Regions from separate parts of the Mesorhizobium sp. RSR565B genome, predicted to be linked through region 2. Evidence: predicted binding sites of a transcription regulator. Region 2 holds the regulator's gene; the other holds the start of a gene.
The links. The regulator PhoB, encoded in region 2, activates phosphate uptake and scavenging genes when phosphate is short. The targets are predictions, from matches to a motif close to TGTCATNNANCTGTCAT.
Positions count from the first base shown of each region.

Region 1: ACYG9R_RS02435 (LTA synthase family protein) is a predicted target of PhoB. The motif match lies at 6,162-6,178, and genes of this name have one in related genera.

Region 1 covers NZ_JBTTIE010000001.1:473,897-484,349, reverse strand. Annotated here, with positions in the region: gene ACYG9R_RS02460 (small ribosomal subunit Rsm22 family protein) at 1-572, opposite strand, end outside; gene ACYG9R_RS02455 (SAM-dependent methyltransferase) at 731-2,080, opposite strand; gene rplI (50S ribosomal protein L9) at 2,267-2,854, opposite strand; gene rpsR (30S ribosomal protein S18) at 3,122-3,370, opposite strand; gene rpsF (30S ribosomal protein S6) at 3,370-3,870, opposite strand; gene ACYG9R_RS02435 (LTA synthase family protein) at 4,183-6,111, opposite strand; gene fabD (ACP S-malonyltransferase) at 6,389-7,336, shown strand; gene fabG (3-oxoacyl-[acyl-carrier-protein] reductase) at 7,397-8,134, shown strand; gene ACYG9R_RS02420 (acyl carrier protein) at 8,356-8,592, shown strand; gene fabF (beta-ketoacyl-ACP synthase II) at 8,627-9,889, shown strand; gene mltG (endolytic transglycosylase MltG) at 10,092-10,453, shown strand, end outside.
Region 2 covers NZ_JBTTIE010000001.1:2,896,649-2,907,101, reverse strand. Annotated here, with positions in the region: gene ACYG9R_RS14165 (sugar ABC transporter permease) at 1-1,072, opposite strand, end outside; gene xylF (D-xylose ABC transporter substrate-binding protein) at 1,217-2,257, opposite strand; gene ACYG9R_RS14155 (ROK family protein) at 2,524-3,759, shown strand; gene phoB (phosphate regulon transcriptional regulator PhoB) at 3,790-4,479, opposite strand; gene phoU (phosphate signaling complex protein PhoU) at 4,496-5,200, opposite strand; gene pstB (phosphate ABC transporter ATP-binding protein PstB) at 5,242-6,066, opposite strand; gene pstA (phosphate ABC transporter permease PstA) at 6,084-7,400, opposite strand; gene pstC (phosphate ABC transporter permease subunit PstC) at 7,397-8,857, opposite strand; gene ACYG9R_RS14125 (substrate-binding domain-containing protein) at 8,953-9,981, opposite strand.

The sequences.
Region 1 (10,453 bases), 2.4 Mb from region 2:
GGCGTGCCGGGCTCCACGATCAGCAGTGTGTCGCCGGTCAAATGCCAGAGCCGGACGACAAGCTTCGGCAGCGATGCCGGCGCGATCTCGTCCAGCACATAGGCGCAGGTGACGAGGTCGGCAGGCTTGAGATCGGCAAGGTCGATGGTCACGTCGCCGGCCCGCCAGTCCATCCTGGTGGCGATGGTATCAAGGGCGAGCGACTGGCCAACCTTGCGCACCGCGGCGCTTGCTTCAACCAGAACCGCCTCTTCGAGGTCGGGCCACAGATCTGTAGTGGCCCAAAGCACCGTGCCAGGACCGGCGCCGACATCGAGCAAGCTCGTTGGCTGGAAATCGGGCCGCGCATAGGCGAGTTCGTCGAGACCGGCCCGTACCGCCGCGTAGGTCGCCGGCAGCCGCGTCGCCAGATAGGCTTTTACCGCCATCTCTTCGGCCATGTGCGGGCGGCCGTCGCGCAATTCGGCGCGGTAGCGGTCAGACAGCGTCTTCGCCGCCTGGCGCAGCACCGCCAGCGGTGTCGTTTCGAGCAGGCGCTCGACGCCTTGTCGCAGCGAAGCGGGGAGTTCCACGCTCAGGCTCCGCGTGGCGAGAGCACCGAGGCGCCGGCGAACTCGACAAGGGTGGTGGCGATGGTGGGCAGGCAGATCATTAAAAAAGGTCTCGCGAGAACGAGACCTTTTTCAGTGTCAGAGCCGTCGATGGCAAGCGGCAATACGCAATCGAGGCGTTATTCGCGATCCGCCACCTTGCGACGGCGCGCTGGCTTGGCCGCAACGGACCTGACAGCAACGGACCTGGCAGGCACGGACCTGGCGACAGCAGGCTCGGCGGCCGCCGCCTCCTGACGATGCCCCATTTCGCGCATTTCGAGCGCCTTTTCACATTTGGCCATGTAGTCGCGCGTCATCGGCAGCGTGTCGTTCTTCTTGGCGATCTGGATCTGGAAGATCACCAGATCCTGCCAGCGGAAGGCGGCTTCCGAAGCCGCCAGATAGAACTCCCACATCCTGCAGAAGCGCTCGTCGTAGATGGCCTTGGCCTTGTCCCGGTTGGCGGCAAAGCGCTGGCCCCAATGCTTCAGCGTATCGGCATAGTGCAGCCGCAGAATCTCGATGTCGGTGACCACAAGCCCCGACTTCTCGATCGCCGGCATCACCTCCGACAGCGAGGGAATGTAGCCGCCCGGAAAAATGTACTTGCGGATAAAGGCGCTGGTCGCCCACGGCACGCCGGAGCGGCCGATCGTGTGCAAGAGCATGACGCCGTCGGGCTTCAACAGCGTCGCCGACTTGTCGAAGAAGGTGCGGAAGTGGTTGACGCCGACATGCTCGAACATGCCGACCGAGACGATGCGGTCGAAGCGTTCGTTGAGTTCGCGGTAGTCCTTGAGGTCGAAATGCACGCGGTCCTGCAAGCCTTGCGCATGCGCCCGGTCGGTGGCGACGCCGTGCTGCTCGGTCGACAGCGTCACGCCTTGGACGTCGACATCGAAAGCCTTGGCGAGATAGAGGCCGAGCCCACCCCAGCCGGAGCCAATATCGAGCACGGTCTGGCCGGCCTTCAGCCTGAGCTTGGCGGCGATATGGCGTTTCTTGGCCATCTGCGCCTCGTCGAGCGTCATGTCCGGCTGTTCGAAATAGGCGCAGGAATACTGCATGTCGTCGTCGAGGAAGAGCCGGTAGAGGTCACCCGACAAATCATAGTGGCGCTGCACGTTGCGGCGCGCCCGTGATGCGGTGTTGATCTGCTGCAGGCGGCGAAAGGCGTGGCGCAGACCCTCGATGGCCTTCGACCAGGTGGCGTCGATACCGCCGCTGCCCATGTTCTGGAAGGCGATGCGCATCATACCCAGTACGCCGCCCTCGATGATGTCGAGTTCGCCGTCCATATAGGCTTCCGGCACGGCCAGCATCGGATCGAAGGTAATGGCGCGCTCGGCATGCGCGGTCTTGATGTGCATATGCACCGGCTCGCCGCTGCCGTCGCCGAAAACCACTGTCGAGCCCTTCGGCCCGGTGACTTTCAGATTGCCCGTACGCACCAGGCGGTCGAGAACGCGCTTCAACAGAATATTCATCACCAAATGTCCCCTCACGGTCAGACTGGCGGACCAATTCTGCAACAATATATAGGGGTTCGAAAAGTTCCATTTGGCACAAAAATGCCCGGGCGAGAGGCCCGGCCATTGGTCCAGAAAGGCTGGATGACGAGGAAGTGATTGGAGCGCTGCTCCCCTCGCTTCCCGATCAGGCCCCGTGCGGGATCAGGCGTTGTCTTCTTCGCCGCCTTCGAACTCGGTGTTCGGGTCGAAGAAGTTCTCCGGCCGTGCGTTGTCGTTGATGTCATCGCCATAGATGGCTTCGGCGGTGGTCAGCGTCTCGCCCTTGGCCTGGCGCTCGGCTTCGTCGGCCGTGCGGGCGATGTTGAGGCTGATGGTGACCTCGACTTCCGGATGCAGCGCAATCGCCACATTGGTGACGCCGATGGTCTTGATCGGCTGGTTGAGCTGGATCTGGTTGCGGTTGACCGAGAACCCTTCGGCGGTCAGCAGGTCGGCGATGTCGCGGGTCGACACCGAACCGTAGAGCTGGCCGGTCTCGCCTGCGGAACGCACGGCGATGAAGCTCTTGCCGTCGAGCTTTTCGGCAACCTGGCTGGCTTCCGACTTGCGCTCGAGGTTGCGCGCTTCGAGCTGCGCGCGCTGCCCTTCGAACTTCTTCTTGTTGGCTTCGTTGGCGCGCAGCGCCTTGCCCTGCGGCAAGAGGAAGTTGCGGGCAAAGCCGTCCTTGACCTTGACGGTATCGCCCATCTGGCCGAGGCGGGAAACGCGTTCGAGAAGAATCACTTGCATGGTCTTGTTCCTTCGTCTGGGCACCGACCGCGGGATCGGCGCCGAATTGAATGGAACAGGTCAGGAAGCTCTGAGCGCCTTGGCGCCGGTGTCGCTGTCCTGCCTGTCGCGGCAGTTAGAGGCTTTTCACCTCAACTCGGGATTTCAATGCACGTCGCCAAGAGTGGGCCCGGTTTTGGGACAACGACATGCATCATCAAATTACCCCTGCGGCGCCCGTCGCCGTGGGAGAAGGAAGCAGGCGGCGAACCGCCTGCTTCGGAGATCTTAGCGAACCACGTAGGGCAGCAGGCCGAGGAAGCGGGCGCGCTTGATCGCCTTGGCGAGTTCGCGCTGCTTCTTCTGGCTGACGGCGGTGATGCGCGACGGCACGATCTTGCCGCGCTCGGAAATGTAGCGCTGCAGAAGACGCACGTCCTTGTAGTCGATCTTGGGCGCATTGGCGCCAGAGAACGGGCAGGTCTTGCGGCGGCGATGGAACGGGCGCCGGGTCGGGATCTGATTGATGTCGACCATTATTCTGCACCTCCTTCAACGCCTTCGCGCGGACGGCGCGGACCACGATCGCCACCGGCATCGCCAAATGAGCGCGGCGGACGATCGCCACGGTCGCCGCGATCACGGTCGCCGAACGAGCGCGGACCACGATCGCCACGGTCGCGGTCGCCGAAGCCGCCGCGTTCCGAGCGCTCTTCGCGCTTCTGCATCATGGCCGACGGGCCTTCCTCATGCGCCTCGACCTTGACGGTCAGGAAACGCAGCACGTCCTCGGACAGGCCCATCTGGCGCTCCATCTCGTTGAGCGCTGCCGGCGGGCAGTTGAGGTCCATAAGCGTGTAGTAAGCCTTCCGGTTCTTGTTGACCCGGTAGGTGAGGGACTTCAGTCCCCAGTTCTCGACCCGGCCGACGGACCCGCCATTTGCGGAGATGACGCCCTTGTACTGTTCGACAAGCGCATCGACCTGCTGCTGCGAGAGGTCCTGCCGGGCAAGGAACACATGTTCGTATAGAGCCATAGTGGTTCAGTGCCTTTCTTCGTTTCTCTCCCGGATCCTCGCGGCAAAAGCCTCTGCAACTTCTCTGACCCGCTGATCCCGAGGGGGCGGGGAAGAAAGGAGCATTTCGAGACGGTCGAGAGCGGAGACACGGGAGGCGGAAGCGCTTCTGGCTTCACACGAAGGTTTTGGGTAAAACCTCCGGCCCTCCGTTCAGCCCCCAGCAAGGACCGGCAGATTGCGGGCGTCTATAAAGCAAATTGGCTGGAAGGCAAGGGTAACGCATGCTCCGGACAGCGTCCTGGCGTCGCAGGGTTGGAAAAATACCAGGCATCAACTCGTATGCGGGGTACCACCGTTGATCGTTTCGGGGAAGAAGTCCGGAGCCGCCTTACGCTTGCCGAACATCATGTCGTATTGCAGCAGGCGGAAGTCGTTGATCGCCGGATCAACGTCCTTCTGCCGCGCCCAGTCCGGCGTGGCCTCACCTGACGGTGTCAAAAGCAGATTGCGGTCGACGACGCGATAGCGTTCGCGCAGCGCGCCCAGGAAGCCGGTGTAGTAGGGGTGCGTGATCCCGGCCGTTGTCAGGATGTGGTAGGGCAGGAAGGCCGGGCTCACCGCGCCCATATCCTGCGCCGGACCGGTGCGGTTAGACCAGATGACCAGCGGCGTCTGATGATGCTCCAGTGCCGCCTCCGGCGTCGGTTCCTTGCGCGGCGCGACATTGTCCTTCAGGTAACCGGTTTCGACATAGACGGGGCCGAGCGGCGGCAGATGGTCGCCGAAGAAGGCGATGACCGTCGGCCGCTCGCGCTTCTTCGCCCATTCGATCAATCGTTCGAGGCCACGGTCGGCATCGGCGGAGCCTTCGGCGTAGCTGAGCAGCGATTCCCGCGCCCATGTGCTGATCGGTGCCGCGACCTTGTGGGTCGGATTGTAATAGCGGTACGGCTCGTAGGGACCGTGGTTCTGCAGGCTGACGGCGAAGAAGAACACCGGCCGCTCGCTGGCGTCGGCCTCTGCGATGATCTCGTCGGTCATCGACGCATCGGAAGCCAGCGGCCCGCGCTTTTCCAGTGGCGGCAGCGTCTCTTCCGAGCGGAAATCGTTGAAGCCGAAATCGGCATAGACGGCGCCCCTGTTCCAGAACCAGTTGGTGCCCGGATGGATGGCGCGCGCCCGGTATCCCTCGCTTTTCAGGAAGGTCGCCAGCGACGGCGTCGGTGTGCGCACATATTGCTGGTAGGGGATCGAGCCCGCCGGCAGGAAGGCATTGGAAAAGCCGGTCAGCGCCTCGAATTCGATGTTGGCGGTCATGCCGCCGAATTCCGGCGAAAACATATAGCCGGAACGCAGCGCCCGCACATTGGGGATCGGGTCAGGCGTGATTGTGACGCCGGGCAGCTTGGTCGGATCCCAGAAAGATTCGCTCATCACCACGATGATGTCGGGTTTCTCATCCGGTACCGAGGCCGCCACAGCAGGCCTGTCGATCGCGTCGATCGCCTTGTCGGAATAGCCCGCCGGCGCCGAGACATGCGCCATCGGCACGTTGAGCGCGAAGGCCAGCGCAAACCCGTTGGAGGCGTAGTTCTCCTTCTGGTCCCACATGATCGGGATGATCTGCAGCCGGTCGCGGGTCCACGAGAAGGTGGCGTAGTCCATGATTGAGACGAAGAAGGCGAGCAGCGGCACTGCCAGCGTCAGCCGCGCCAGCCGCCCTTTGCGGCTGAGGATCGGAACCTTGCGGCGCCACAACCGCCAGCCATAGATCAGCAGCGACAGGCCGGCGACGATGCCGACCGCCATGGCGAGCGCCGTCCAAGGCCGTTCGCGCACCAGGAGCGGCATCAGTGCCATGATCTGGCGCGAATAAAGAAAATCGGTTGGGTAGAGCGGATCGCCGAGATAATGCGACTTCTGATGCCCGACAAAGGCCAGCGCCAGCGTCAGCGGCGCCACGATCATCAGGCTCTGGTGACTGCGGCCAAGCACGGCGTCCAGTCCCATCAGCACCAATGCAAAGACAATGATGGTGGTCCAGCCCGGCTTGAATGGCTGCAGGAAGAAGTCGACCGTGCCGAAGAAGTCGCCGCGCACGATCCATTCGATGGCGAACACAAGGATGGCGGAGGCAAGCAGCGTGACCAGACCGTAGCGGATGACCGGCCATCTGCGCCCCGGCAGGTAGCCGGTGGACGGATCGTCTTCCAAGAACTGTGGCGCGGGTACGGCCGCGCCCTTCCTGATCCTAGCCACGTCTCTTCCCCCGGCCCAAGCAACGCGTATTTCCACTCGCGCCACCGTTCTGTCATAGAACTGTCATGCAAAAGCTAGCGCCTGTGGCGAAAATAAGAAGAGCCAGCAAACGATTCGTGAGCGGTTTTCATCAGGTGTGATCGGCAAAAAGCCTTTGGGAACAGGGACTCGGGGTCAGCTCCGGTTCAAGCGAGAGCCGAAATACCCCCTCCGGGCTTGACTTGGCGGTCCGCCTTGCGTCACAGGCAGTAAAAATCAGCCGCTGGAGAGCGCCCAAATGGCCGTCGCATTCACCTTTCCGGGACAGGGCAGCCAGGCTGTCGGCATGGGCAAGGACCTCGCCGACGCCTTCCCCGAGGCACGCAGGGTGTTCGAGGAAGTCGATGATGCGCTGGGCGAAAAGCTGTCGAAACTGATCTGGGAAGGCCCGGAAGAGGCGCTGACCCTGACTGCCAATGCCCAGCCGGCGCTGATGGCGGTCTCGCTGGCGGGAATCCGCTCGCTGGAAGCGCGCGGCTTTTCGCTGAAGGACAAGGTTGCCTACGTTGCCGGTCATTCGCTCGGCGAATATTCCGCCCTTGCCGCGGCCGGTTTCGTTTCGGTCGCCGATGCTGCCCGGCTGCTGCGCATCCGCGGCAACGCCATGCAGGCGGCGGTGCCGGCCGGCGAGGGCGCCATGGCGGCGATCATCGGACTGGAACAGCCCGACGTCGAAGCCGCTTGCACCGAGGCCGCAACGGGATCCGGCAAGGTCTGCCAGATCGCCAACGACAATGGCGGCGGCCAGCTGGTGATCTCCGGCGCCAGGGCGGCGGTGGAACTCGCCGCGAAACTGTGCACCGAAAAGGGCGCCAAGCGGGCGCTGATGCTGCAGGTCTCCGCACCCTTCCATTCGGCGCTGATGGCGCCGGCGGCCGATGTCATGCGCGAGGCGCTGGCCGGCGTGACCAAGAATGCACCGGTCGTGCCCGTCGTCTCCAACGTCACTGTAGCCCCGACCAGCGACCCCGACGAGATCGCGCGCCGCCTGGTCGAGCAGATCACCGGGCGCGTGCGCTGGCGCGAAACGGTGGAGTGGTTCGGCGCCAATGGCGTCGCCACGCTCTATGAGATCGGCGCCGGCAAGGTGCTTTCCGGCCTGGCGCGGCGGATCAACCGCGACATCGCCACATCGGCCGTCGGCACGCCGGCCGAAGTCGAGGCGGCGCTGGCCGCGCTTGCATAATCCACTGGCGATTCAACCCCTCCCGTGGGAAGGGTGTTCTCTTAAGATCAGGAGACGAAAATGTTCGAACTGACCGGCCGCAAGGCGCTCGTCACCGGCGCATCGGGCGGCATTGGCGAGGCGATTGCCCGGGTGCTGCATGCGCAAGGCGCCATTGTCGGCCTGCACGGCACCCGCATCGAGAAACTGGAGACCCTGGCCGGCGAACTCGGCGACCGGGTAAAGCTGTTCCCGGCCAATCTTGCCGACCGTGACGAGGTCAAGGCGCTTGGCCAGAAGGCCGAAGCCGAACTCGAAGGCGTCGACATACTGGTCAACAATGCCGGCATCACCAAGGACGGCCTGTTCGTGCGCATGGCGGACGCGGATTGGGACAGCGTGCTGGAGGTGAACCTCACCGCCGTGTTCCGGCTGACCCGCGAGCTGACCCATCCGATGATGCGCCGCCGCCATGGCCGCATCATCAACATCACCTCGGTGGTCGGCGTCACCGGCAATCCTGGCCAGACCAATTATTGCGCCTCCAAGGCCGGCATGATCGGCTTTTCCAAGTCGCTGGCGCAGGAGATCGCCACCCGCAACATCACCGTCAACTGCGTCGCCCCGGGCTTTATCGAATCGGCCATGACCGACAAGCTCAACGACAAGCAGAAAGACGCGATAATGGCCGCGATCCCGACGCGCCGCATGGGCACGAGTGTTGAAGTGGCGTCGGCCGTCGCCTATCTCGCCTCCAACGAGGCAGCCTACGTCACCGGCCAGACCATCCATGTCAACGGTGGCATGGCCATGATCTGACAGGATATTGCCGGGTGATAAGAAGACATGGCCGGCTTGTGAAAAGAGACCATTTCGCCTTGGACCTCAGCCATTTTTCGTGTAATGCGGCCCGCAACCCGGCGGTTCGGGCAAAAACCGGTCCGGCATCGTTGCGTTTCCGGCAGGACCATCTTTCAGCTTGATTAGCGGCATTCTGCCCGCTAACGAAGACAGACAAACAAAAGACGAGGATGCCCCAAATGAGTGACACCGCAGAGCGCGTCAAGAAGATCGTCATCGAACATCTTGGCGTCGATGCCGACAAGGTGACGGAGCAGGCGAGCTTCATCGATGATCTGGGCGCGGACAGCCTCGACACGGTCGAACTCGTCATGGCCTTCGAAGAAGAGTTCGGCGTCGAGATTCCGGACGATGCGGCCGAGACCATCCTGACCGTCGGCGATGCCGTGAAGTACATCGACAAGGCTTCAGCCTGACACTATCCGCAGTCATCACCGGGGAGGACCTGCGATGAGGCGTGTCGTCGTCACGGGCCTTGGCCTGGTTTCGCCGTTCGGCATGGGCTTCGAGCACAGCTGGAAGGAACTTCTGACCGGCCGCAGCGCCGCCAAGCGCGTCACCGAGTTCGAAGTGGGAGATCTTGCCTGCAAGATCGCCCACGTCATTCCGCGCGGTGACGGCACCAACGGCACGCTCAATCCCGAAGCCGTGCTCGAGCCCAAGGAACTGCGCAAGATCGGCGACTTCATCCTTTACGGGATTGCGGCCGCCGACGAAGCGCTGAAGGATTCCGGCTGGGAGCCCAGCACCGAAGCCGAGCGCTGCGCCACCGGCGTCATGATCGGCTCCGGCATTGGCGGCCTCGAGGGCATCGCCGAGAACGCTATCATCCTGAAAGAGCGCGGACCGCGCCGTATCAGTCCATTCTTCATTCCCGGCAACATTATCAACCTGGTATCTGGCCAGGTATCGATCCGGCATGGGCTGAAAGGCCCCAACCACGCCGTCGTCACCGCCTGCTCGACCGGCGCGCACGCCATTGGCGATGCCGCCCGGCTGATCATCTTCGGCGATGCCGACGTGATGCTGGCCGGCGGCGCGGAATCGCCGGTGACCAGACTATCGCTTGCCGGCTTCGCTGCTTGCCGGGCACTGTCCACCGACCGCAATGACACGCCTGAGAAGGCCTCGCGTCCCTATGACCGCGACCGTGACGGCTTCGTCATGGGCGAGGGCGCCGGGGTCGTCGTGCTGGAAGAACTCGAACACGCCAAGGCGCGCGGCGCCAAGATCTATGCCGAGGTCACCGGCTACGGCCTGACCGGCGATGCCTATCACATCACTGCACCGGCCGAAGACGGCGACGGCGCCTTCCGATGCATGACGGCGGCGCTGAACCGGGCCAAGCTGACGCCCGCCGACGTCGACTACATCAACGCGCACGGCACCTCGACCATGGCCGACACGATCGAACTCGGCGCCGTCGAGCGGCTGGTCGGCAACGCCGCCTCGAAAATCTCGATGTCGTCGACCAAGTCGTCGATCGGCCATCTCCTGGGTGCGGCGGGTGCCGCCGAGGCGATCTTTTCGATCCTCGCTATCAGAGACAACATCGCGCCAGCCACCATCAATCTTGACAACCCGGAACGCGAAACCGCGATCGATCTTGTTCCGAACACGCCACGGCATCGCCAGGTCGACGTGGCGCTGTCCAACTCCTTCGGCTTCGGCGGCACCAACGCTTCGCTGGTATTCCAGCGTTATACAGGCTGATTGCGGTATCGACCGGCGCGCCAGCGGTCTGTCGTCAATTTTGCCATATTCAAGCCTACTCTGCCGCTGGGGATTCGTCGCATCGGCCTGAAACCGAAGGCGCTTTTTTTAAAAGCACGATGCGTAGGCTTGAAATGTTAGGGCACGCTGTGCGTCCAATCGGGCGCATGGTCGCTCTAAGAGATCAGATGGTAGGGCGCTAATGAACACCAATCCGGGCGGCAGCGGACAATTCGGACAAAACCAGCAGACCGGCCCGATCGTGCCGAAGACCGCGGCCGAAGCTTTGCGCCCGGAAGCCGGCACACCACCACCAAAGCGCTCGCGCGCCTCGCGCAGCCAAGTCGTGGTGTTCATGAACTTCGTCATCTCCGCGGTGATGTTGATGATCCTCGCCGCCGGCGTTTCGCTCTATTTCGGCAAGCAGGCATTCAACGAACCGGGCCCGTCGGTGGCCGGCGACACCTTCCTGGTCAAGCCGAGCACCGGCGTCCAGGATATTGCCGACCAGCTCGAACGGCGTGGGCTGATCAGCGATGCCCGCATCTTCCGCATCGCCGTGCG
Region 2 (10,453 bases):
CATTGAGACGGGCCGACGAGATCGCCGCGCTGATTGCAGCCAGCACACCCATGATCATGAACACCTTCATGGTCACCCAGCGCGTGTTGATGCCGGCGAGTTCCGCTGCCTCCGGATTGCCCCCGATGGCGAAGACATAGCGGCCGAAACGCGTGCGCTTGGTGATGAACGTCATGATGATGCCGACAATCACCGCCATTAGCACCGGTATGGCGATGCCATGCGCGATGAACAGCCCGCCTTCGGGAACGGTGATGCCGTTCTGCTGTGCGTACTGGCGCACGATGCCGATCGGCCATGGATAGGAATTGGCGATCCACACGGCGCCGAGGATGGCCGCGCAAGTGACCACGCCAAGCAAGGTCTCGGCCCAGACGGGGCGCAGTGGAAAGCTGAAGCGCTTGCGCTGTGAGCGACCGTTGAGCAGCGCGAAGGCGACCGCCGCGCAGGCGACGATGCCGACGATCCAGCTGGCAGCGGCGCCAATCGAGCCGCGTGGTCCGCCGCCCATCAGCTGGAAGGTGGCGTCGAGTGGCGCGACCGTGCGCCCGCTGGTGATGAGCCATGCCATGCCACGCCAGACCAGCAGGCCACCAAGCGTCACGATGAAGGCCGGAACCTGCATATAGGCGATGATGAAGCCCTGGAACGCGCCGATCAGCAGACCAAGCACCACGCCGGCGGCAAGCGCGACGACCCAGAGCCAGGGGTTTCCAAGCTGGAAGCCGATGACGCGAATCAGGAATTCGGCCTGTGCCACGCCCATGATCATGCCGATCACGCCTTCGACGGAGCCCACCGAAAGGTCGATGTTGCGCATGACGATGACCAGTACCATGCCGGTCGCCATGATCGCGACCGAGGACGTCTGCACCGACAGGTTCCAAAGATTGCGCGGCGTCAGGAAAAGCCCACCCGACAGGATATGTATGCCGACCCAGATGACCAGCAGCGCGCCGACCATGCCGAGCATGCGCGTGTCGAGCTCGGTCGCTTTCAGGAACCGGGCGACCGCGCCGAGTTCAGACGCTCGTGCCGTATCGGCCTGCGGATTTGAGGTCGTGTCGGTCATGATGTCCTCCAGCGGCTTGCCGTCTGGCGCGGATGCCGGACCACAGCCTAGAAGTTTGCCGCCGATGGCGGAAACACACAATTCTCGTAGAGAAAACGCCGCGGCTTGACAGCCGCGGCGCCTCATTTCTTCAAGTCGTCGAGATCAGTTGCAAGCCGCGACGCTGCCGGCGGCGACGCCTGTGCAGACTTCGTCCTTCTTGATCCAGCCGGCGTCGATGACGACGTTGAGGTTGTCCTTGGTGATCGCGACGGGGGTCAGGAACAGCGACTTGACGGTGTTGCCGCCAGGCGTGGTGAAGTCCTTGGCGCCGGCAATGTCGCCCGTCTTCTTGCCATCGGCAAGCTGCGAGGCGATCTCGGCGGCGTTCTTGCCGAGTTCGCGCGCGTCTTTCCACACCGACACCGTCTGCGTGCCGAGCGCGATGCGGTTCAGGGCGGCATGGTCGCCGTCCTGGCCCGAGACCGGAACCGTTCCGGCAAGGCCCTGCGCCGTCAGCGCGGCGACAACGCCGCCGGCGGTGCCGTCATTGGCCGCAACCACGGCATCGACCTTGTTGTCATTGGCGGTCAGGAACTGTTCCATGTTCTTCTGGGCGTTGGCCGGCAGCCAGCCATCGGTATAGGCCTCGCCGACATTCTTGATCTTGCCCGAGTCGATGGCTTCCTTGAGCACTTCCATCGAGCCCGAGAACAGGAAATCGGCATTCGGATCCGAGCCCGAGCCCTTGATGAAGACATAGTTGCCTTCGGGCTTCGCCTTGAACACTTCGCGGGCCTGCATGCGGCCGACTTCCTTGTTGTCGAAGGTCAGGTAGAAGACGTCCTTGTTCTCGATCAGGCGATCATAGCCGACGACCGGAATGCCTTCGTCCAGCGCCTTCTGCACCGCCGGGCCGATGGCCGAGGCGTCCTGCGCCAGGATGATCAGCGAGTTGGCGCCCTGCGAGATCAGGCTTTCGACGTCGGTCAGCTGCTTGCCGGGATTGGACTGCGCGTCGGCCGAAATGTACTTGTCGCCGGCGGCTTCGATCGCCGTTTTCATCGCCGCCTCGTCGGTCTTCCAGCGCTCTTCCTGGAAGTTCGACCACGACACGCCGATGACCTTGTCCTTCGCCTGCGCGACCGACATCAGCGCCAGCGACATGGCGACACCCGCCAGCATGGCGGCTGCAAATCTGTTCATTATAACCCTCCCTGCGCCGCCCACGGCGCGACAAAACCGGCCCGAAGGCCTGCACAAAGAGGCTCCATTTTTTCGAGCCTCGAAAAAATACTGGTTCAATGATAAGGCACTGTCAACATCGATTATGATGGATTCTGATGGCGTTGCCGAATTTTTTCGAGCTCCGCAATAAACAATGACAGGGCTGCCGGCGTCTGCCAATATTTGGCTGGTGCCGTCGAACGCCTTCACTATCATGAGGCGCGAGGAGGCCGGGAGGAAAACAAATGTCGGTTGGGATCCGCCACGACGATCTGCGCCGTCGCAACCGTGCGATGGTGATTTCGGCCGTGCGCCGGGCCGGCCAGCCGTCGCGGACCGAGATTGCGGCGACCACCGGCCTCAGCCATTCGACGATATCGGCAATCTCGTCTGATCTAATTCAAGAAGGCATCCTGATTGAAGGCAAGCCTGGCGAGACCGGCTCGCTGAAACGCGGCCGGCCGCAGGTCGGCCTTGGCCTCAACCCGGAAGCGGCGGCGGTCATGACCGTGGTGCTGTCGCTGAACTTCCTCTCCGTCACCGTCATCGACTATGCCGGCCAGGTGGTCGCGGAAGAACAGCGCCGGCTCGACACGCTGACCATGCCGCGCGACGAGCTGATCGGCGAATGCGTAGCAATCGTCGGGCGGCGTCTCGCGGACCCGGACCTCGATGTCCAGAGCATCGCCCGCATTGCCATGGGCATCCAGGGCATCACCGATTCGCAGGCGCGGGCCATGCTGTGGTCGCCAATCACGCCACTGACCGACATTGCCTTCGCCGACATGTTGGAAGCGGAATTCGGCATTCCTGCCACCATGGAGAACGACTGCAATATGATGGCGGTGGCCCTGCAATGGCGCCAGCCCGAGCGCTACCGCGACAATTTCATCGCGATCCTCTTGTCGCACGGCATCGGCATGGGGCTGGTGCTGAAAGGCGAACTGTTCACCGGCACCCATTCCTCCGGCGGCGAGTTCGGCCACATGATCCACCGTCCGGGCGGCGCGCTCTGCCGCTGCGGGCGGCGCGGCTGCGTCGAGGCCTATGCCGGAAACTACGCCATCTGGCGCAGCGCCAAAATGATGAGCGAAGATGCCGAGCCGGTCGATATCGGCGACGCTGATATGCGCGCACTCGCCGCGCGCGCCCGCGAAACCGATGGCCCGGAGCGCGAAGCCTATCGCAAGGCCGGTGAGGCGCTCGGCTTCGGCCTCGGCAGCCTGTTTGCGCTGATCGACCCGGCGCCTGTCGCCATGGTTGGCGTCAGCGCCGCCGCCTTCGACCTGATCGAGCCGGCATTGCGCGAAGCGATCGCCCAGACCGCCGGCGGCCAGCACTCGAAATCGATCTCCTTCGACACCGAGCCCAACGAGCTGCCGCTGATCCGCGAAGGCTGTGCCATGCGCGCGCTCGGCTTCGTCGATCAGGAGATTTTCGCGCCGGGCATTCAGGCCAAATCCGGCAAGCATGTCGCCTGAATGGCCGGCAACGGCGCGACGCGCAGCATCCTAGTCTTCCCTGATCGCGTAGCCGGCGCCGCGAATGGTACGGATGACATCCGGCATGCGGCCGTTGTTGACCGCTTTGCGTAAGCGCCCGACATGGACGTCGACGGTTCGCTCGTCGATGTAGATCGTCTCGCCCCAGACATTGTCGAGCAGCTGGCTGCGCGAGAACACGCGGCCGGGATGGCGCATCATGAATTCGAGCAGCCGGAACTCGGTCGGTCCGAGCCTGATCTCGCTCTTCTTGCGGTAGACACGGTGCGACTCGCGGTCGAGCACGATGTCGCCGACCTTGAGCACGCTGGACAGCACTTCCGGCTTGGCCCGGCGCAGCAGCGCCTTCACGCGCGCCATGAACTCCGGCGTCGAGAATGGCTTGACCAGATAGTCGTCGGCACCGGTGGACAGGCCGCGCACGCGATCGCTTTCCTCACCGCGCGCGGTCAGCATGATGATCGGCAGCCGCTCGGTTTCGGGCCGCACTCTAAGCCGCCGGCAGAGCTCGATGCCGGAAACAGCGGGCACCATCCAGTCGAGCACCAGGAGATCGGGCACGTTTTCCTGCAGGCGGATCTCGGCCTCGTCGCCGCGTGTCACCACCTCGACGTGATAGCCTTCGGATTCGAGGTTGTAGCGGAGGAGCACGCCTAGCGGCTCCTCGTCCTCCACGACCATGATGCGTGGCGCGATCATAGGCAGTTCACCCTCATCAGGCCGGCGTGGCCATCGCCGTCTCGTCCTGCTTCGGACGATTGGCGGGCAATTGCTGGCCGGTCAGCACATAATACGCATTTTCGGCGATGTTGGTGACATGATCGCCGATGCGCTCAAGATTCTTGGCGCAGAACAAGAGATGCGTGCAGGCGGTGATGTTGCGAGGGTCTTCCATCATGTAGGTCAAGAGCTCACGAAACACGGACGTGTATTTGACGTCGATGCGCTCGTCGTCATTCCTGAGTTTTGCAAGAGCTGCCGCATCGGTGGCGGCATATTCCTCGACGACGCCTTGCACCTGGATCAGCACCAGCTGCGCCATGGCATCGATGGAGTGCGAGAGGTCGCGCGGCGTGACGCTCAAGCCCACGGTGCCGACGCGTTTGGCGATGTTCTTGGCGAGATCGCCGATGCGCTCGAGGTCGCCGGCCATGCGGATCGAGCCGACCACGGCGCGCAGATCGTTGGCCATCGGCTGGCGCTTGGCGATCAGCGTGATGGCGCGGTCGTCCAGTTCGCGCTGGCGCGCATCCATGATGGCGTCGTCGGAAACGACACGCTGTGCCAGCGCATTGTCCGAATTGAGCAGCGCCCTGGTCGAGCCGCTGACCATCGAGCCTGCCAGATCGCCCATGTCGCGGATCAGCTTGCTGATCTGCCCGAGCTCTTCATCGAAGGAGGCGACGGTATGTTCACCCATGATCTTGGTCCTCGTGCCTGAAAATTCACCCGCCGGACGGCTCAGCCGAAGCGGCCGGTAATGTAGTCCTGGGTGCGCTTGTCGTCGGGGTTGGTGAACATCTTGTCGGTGGCGCCCTCCTCGACGAGATAGCCGAGATGGAACATCGCCGTGCGCTGCGACACGCGCGCCGCCTGCTGCATCGAGTGGGTGACGATGACGATCGTGTAGTTCTGGCGCAGTTCGTCGATCAGCTCCTCGACACGGGCGGTGGCGATCGGATCGAGCGCCGAGCAGGGCTCGTCCATCAGGATCACCTCCGGCGACACGGCGATGGCGCGCGCGATGCACAGGCGCTGCTGCTGGCCGCCGGACAGGCCGGTGCCGGGCTCCTGCAGGCGGTCCTTGACCTCGTTCCAGATCGCTGCCTTCTTGAGGCTCTGCTCGACGATCTGGTCCATGTCGGACTTGCGCTTGGCCAGCCCATGGATGCGCGGGCCGTAGGCGACGTTCTCGTAGATCGACTTCGGGAACGGGTTGGGTTTCTGGAACACCATGCCGACGCGGGCGCGCAGTTCGACGACATCGATGTTCTTGTCGTAGATGTCGTCTTCATCGAGCGTGATCTTGCCGGTCACCCGCGCCGAATCGATGGTGTCGTTCATGCGGTTGAGGCAGCGCAGGAAGGTCGACTTGCCGCAGCCGGACGGGCCGATCAGCGCCGTCACCTGGTTCTGGCGGACGTCGAGATTGACGTCGAACAACGCCTGCTTCTCGCCGTAGAAGACGCCGACCTTGTCGCCGCGCATCTTGATGACTTCGTTCGACTTGGCGTTCATTTTGTCGCCCACTGCATTTTCAAGGGACTGTTCGGTCATGATGTTCATACCAAATTGCCTTTTTTCTACCAGCGCCGCTCGAACCGGCGCCGGAGCACGATCGCGGTGATGTTCATGGCCATGAGGAAGACGAGCAGGATGATGATGGCGCCGGACATGCGCTCGACAAAAGCGCGCTCAGCCTCGTTTGCCCACATATAGATCTGAACCGGCAGCGCGGTCGCCGGATCGAAAGGCGTCGTCGGATAATCGGCGACGAAAGCGACCATGCCGATCAAGAGCAGCGGTGCTGTCTCGCCGAGCGCACGCGCCAGGCCGATGATGGTGCCGGTAAGGATGCCTGGGGCGGCAAGCGGCAGGATGTGATGGAACACCATCTGCATCTTGGAGGCGCCGAGACCTAGGGCCGCCGAGCGGATCGACGGCGGCACCGTGGCGAGGGCGGCGCGCGTGGCGATGATTATGGTCGGCAATGTCATCAAGGTCAGCACCAGGCCGCCGACGAAGGAAGCCGAGCGCGGCATGCCGAGGAAGTTGATGAACACGGCAAGGCCAAGCAGACCGAAGACGATCGACGGCACCGCCGCGAGATTGTTGATGTTGACTTCGATCAGGTCCGTAAAGCGGTTCTTCTTGGCGAACTCCTCCAGATAGATGGAGGCGGCGACGCCGATCGGCAGCGCCAGCAACAGCACGATCACCATCATGTAGAACGAGCCGATGATCGCCACGCCCATGCCCGACGTTTCGGGCCGGCTGGAGGCGCCATAGGTGAACAGGCCGGTGTTGAAATGCTCGGCCATCACGCCGTCGGCTTTAAGCTTGTTCATCCAGTCGATCTGCTGGTTGGACACCTTGCGGCGCGCTTCATCGACGCCGAGGTCGATCTGGCCCTTGAAGGCCGAGTCGAGGTTCGCGGCAGCCAGGATGTCGACGTCACGCGTCCTGCCGATCACCGACGGATCGGCGGAGACGATGTCGCGCAGCTGGACGCGGGCGCCTTCCGACAGGAAGCCCTTGAGCTTCAGCATCATCGGCTTGTTGGCCGGATCGATGCCGAGCTTGGCCACCAGCGCGTTTTCGGCGAGCTTGGGATAGTTCGCCTTGATCAGCACGGTAGGGTCGGTCGCGCGCTTGCCGGAGGGGTCGATGACCTTCTCATCGAAGGTGATCGGAAGCGTCACCGTCGTCTGCCAGAAGGCGGTGTAGCCTTTCGAGACGATGGTGATCAACATGATGGCCAGGAACGCCAGGCCCACCGAGATCGCAATCACGCCATAGATGCGGAACCGGCGTTCGGCGGCATAGCGCGCCTTCAGCCCGATGTCGCGGCGCGGACGCGCGACGGCGCCCGCCATCGTGTCCAGGGGGATGTCGGTCATTCGTACTGCTCCCGGTACTTGCGCACGATGTAGAGGGCGACGATGTTCATCACCAGCGTCAGCGCGAACAGCGTCAGGCCGAGCGCGAAGGCGACCAGCGTCTGCGGCGAGTTGAACTCGAGATCGCCGGTCAGCTGGTTGACGATCTTGACGGTGATGGTCGTCATCGCCTCGAACGGATTGGCCGTCAGATTGGCGGCGACGCCCGCCGCCAGCACGACGATCATCGTCTCGCCGATAGCGCGCGACGCCGTCAACAGGATGGCGCCGACGATGCCGGGCAGTGCCGCCGGCAGGATCACCCGCTTGATCGTCTCGGAGCGCGTGGCGCCGAGGCCGAGCGAGCCGTCACGCATTGCGCGCGGCACCGCGGTGATGATGTCGTCGGACAAAGAGGACACGACCGGGATCAACATGACGCCCATCACCAGACCGGCGGTGAAGATGCTCTGGCCCTGGATGAAGGGCGAGCCGCCGGTGAGTGCCGCCGACAGGTCGCGCAAGAACGGTCCGAGCGTGACAACGGCGAAGATGCCGTAGACGATGGTCGGAATGCCGGCCAGCAGTTCCAACGCCGGCTTGACCACCGAGCGCACACCGCGCGAGGCATATTCGGACATGTAGACCGCCGACATCAGCCCGACCGGCACTGCCACCAGAAGGGCGACGGCGGCGATGTAGAGCGTGCCGGCGAGAAGCGGGATCAGGCCGAACTGACCCTGGCTGCCGCCGGAACCGGCGGCGGCGAAACGCGGATCCCACACCGTGCCGAAGAAGAAGCTCATCGGCGACACGCTCTCGAAGAAGGTGATGGTCTGGAACAGCATCGACAGCACGATGCCGACCGTGGTCAGGATGGCGATGGTCGAGGCCGCAAGCAGCCCCCACAGCATCAGCTTCTCGACATTGTTGCGCGCCCTGGCGCGCGGCGCGATCTGCCTCAGCGCATAGAAGGCGCCGGCGACCGACAGCGCGAAGGTCAGCACGGCGCTGAACAGGCCGAGCCGGTCCTGGACCTGGTTCGCCTCGACCGCGATCGGAATCATATAGTCCTGGGTGTCGCTGGCCAGTGCCACGCCCTTGGCGGCGAGCAGCGGCTGCAATTCGGCGAAAGTAGCGGGAAGTGCGGTATCGCCATCGAGCCGGCGCAGGCCCTTGGCCAGGCTCTTCACCAGGCTGGCGTCGAGCGCTTCGCTGGCCACCTTTGTGTCGGCGGTGCGCTCGGGCAAAGCGGCATGGATATGCCGGTCGAGATAGAAGGAAGAGCCGATATCCCAGACGGCGAGCAAAAGGACGGCAGGCAGGACCGCGAGCAGAAAGGCCCACCAGCCATGATAATGCGCGCGCGAATGCGGCTTGACCTTGCCGGTATCCTGCGCCGCGGCGCGCTGGCGGCCGACCACAAAAGCGACCACGCCTATGGCGATGACTATGGCGAGTACGAGCAAGGACGACATAACCCACCCCAGGGAAAATTCAGATCGCCGCAGCCGTTGCGGCAAGCGGCGAAGTCAGGGCGCGGAGTTCATCCGCGCCCTGATCCGTCCGTTGATTACATTGTCTTTCCAGCGGCGAAGGCGTCGCGCTGGCCCTGACGTTCGGCGTCGGGAGCGGAAACCAGGCCGTACTGGGCGAGCGGGCTTTCCGGGCCGATCATCTGGTCATCAAGGAAGAACTCGACATATTCCTTGAGGCCGGGAACGACGCCCAGATGCGCCTTCTTGACGTAGAAGAACAACGGCCGCGACACGGGATACGTGCCATCGGCGATGGTCTGCGTCGAAGGCACGATGCCTTCCACGGTGGCGACCTTCAGCTTGTCGGCATTGTTCTCGTAGAAGGCGAGGCCGAACACGCCAACGCCGGTCTTGTTGGAGTCGATGCGGGCCAGCGTCTCGGTGTAGTCGCCATCAATGTCGACAGCCTTGCCGTCTTTGCGGATGGCGATGCAGGTCTTGCCGATTTCCTTGTCGTCGGCGATGCCGGCAGCCTTCAAAGCGGCCTTGTCGCAGCCGGCGTCGAGCAGCTTGGTCTCGAACACTTCACGGGTGCCGTGCTTCTCACCCGGGATATAGGCGGCGATATCCCAGTCGGGCAGCTTCGGATTGACCTGGTTCCACTTGGTGTTCGGGTTGTCGACCAGCTTGCCGTCGACCACCAGCTTGGCGGCGAGCGCCTTGTAGATGTCGGCGGGAACCAGCGCCCAGTCCGGACCCTTGATGTCGGTGGCAAAGACGATGCCGTCATAGCCGATGCGGACTTCCTGGACGTCCTTGACGCCGGCGTCGGCGCAGGACTTCAGCTCGTCCTTCTTGATCGGGCGCGAGGAGTTGGCGATGTCGATCGTGTCTTCGCCGACGCCCTTGCAGAACTCCTTGATGCCGGCGCCGCTGCCGCCGGACTCGACCACCGGGGTCTTGAAGTTGGTGAAGGTTTCGCCGAACTGCTCGGCGACGATCTTGGCGTAAGGCAGCACGGTCGACGAACCGGCGACCTGGATCTGGTCACGCGCAGCGGCGACACCGGACGATGCGGCGAACGCTACCGCCACGGCCGATGCCGTAACGAGGAATTTCTTCATGTGGCCTGCTCCTGTTCGGAAGATGGTCTCTTGGCGCCCTCTTCAAACCGGCGCCCGCTGAGGCCAATAGCCTTCGATTATTACAGTCGCATGACAGTTTCGTGTCAGCCCGGTAACGTCGCACAGACGTCTTGTGGGCCGCACCCTTTAAGCCGGTTGGTGGGAATGGAAGTTGCCGCTGGAATCAGACGCTTGCGCAATTCGTGCTGGCATCAAGTCCCGGCACACCGCAGGCCGCGATGCCGAGAAAGAAAAACCGGACGGGAGCGCGTTGCCCGTGGCCAGAGCGAATCTTGGCCGAGCCATCGCCAAAAACAGGTCCGTTGGGGTAGATTCGACGCTGTTTCTTGTCGGCGGTCGCTTGCTCCCGCCCGTAACTGAATGAGCGGTTTCGTTGCGACCATTGTCCTGACTGGGCGCTAGCTTTGATATGGTGCGATCGCACCATAGCCTTGGCTGTTGCGGCGCGGCC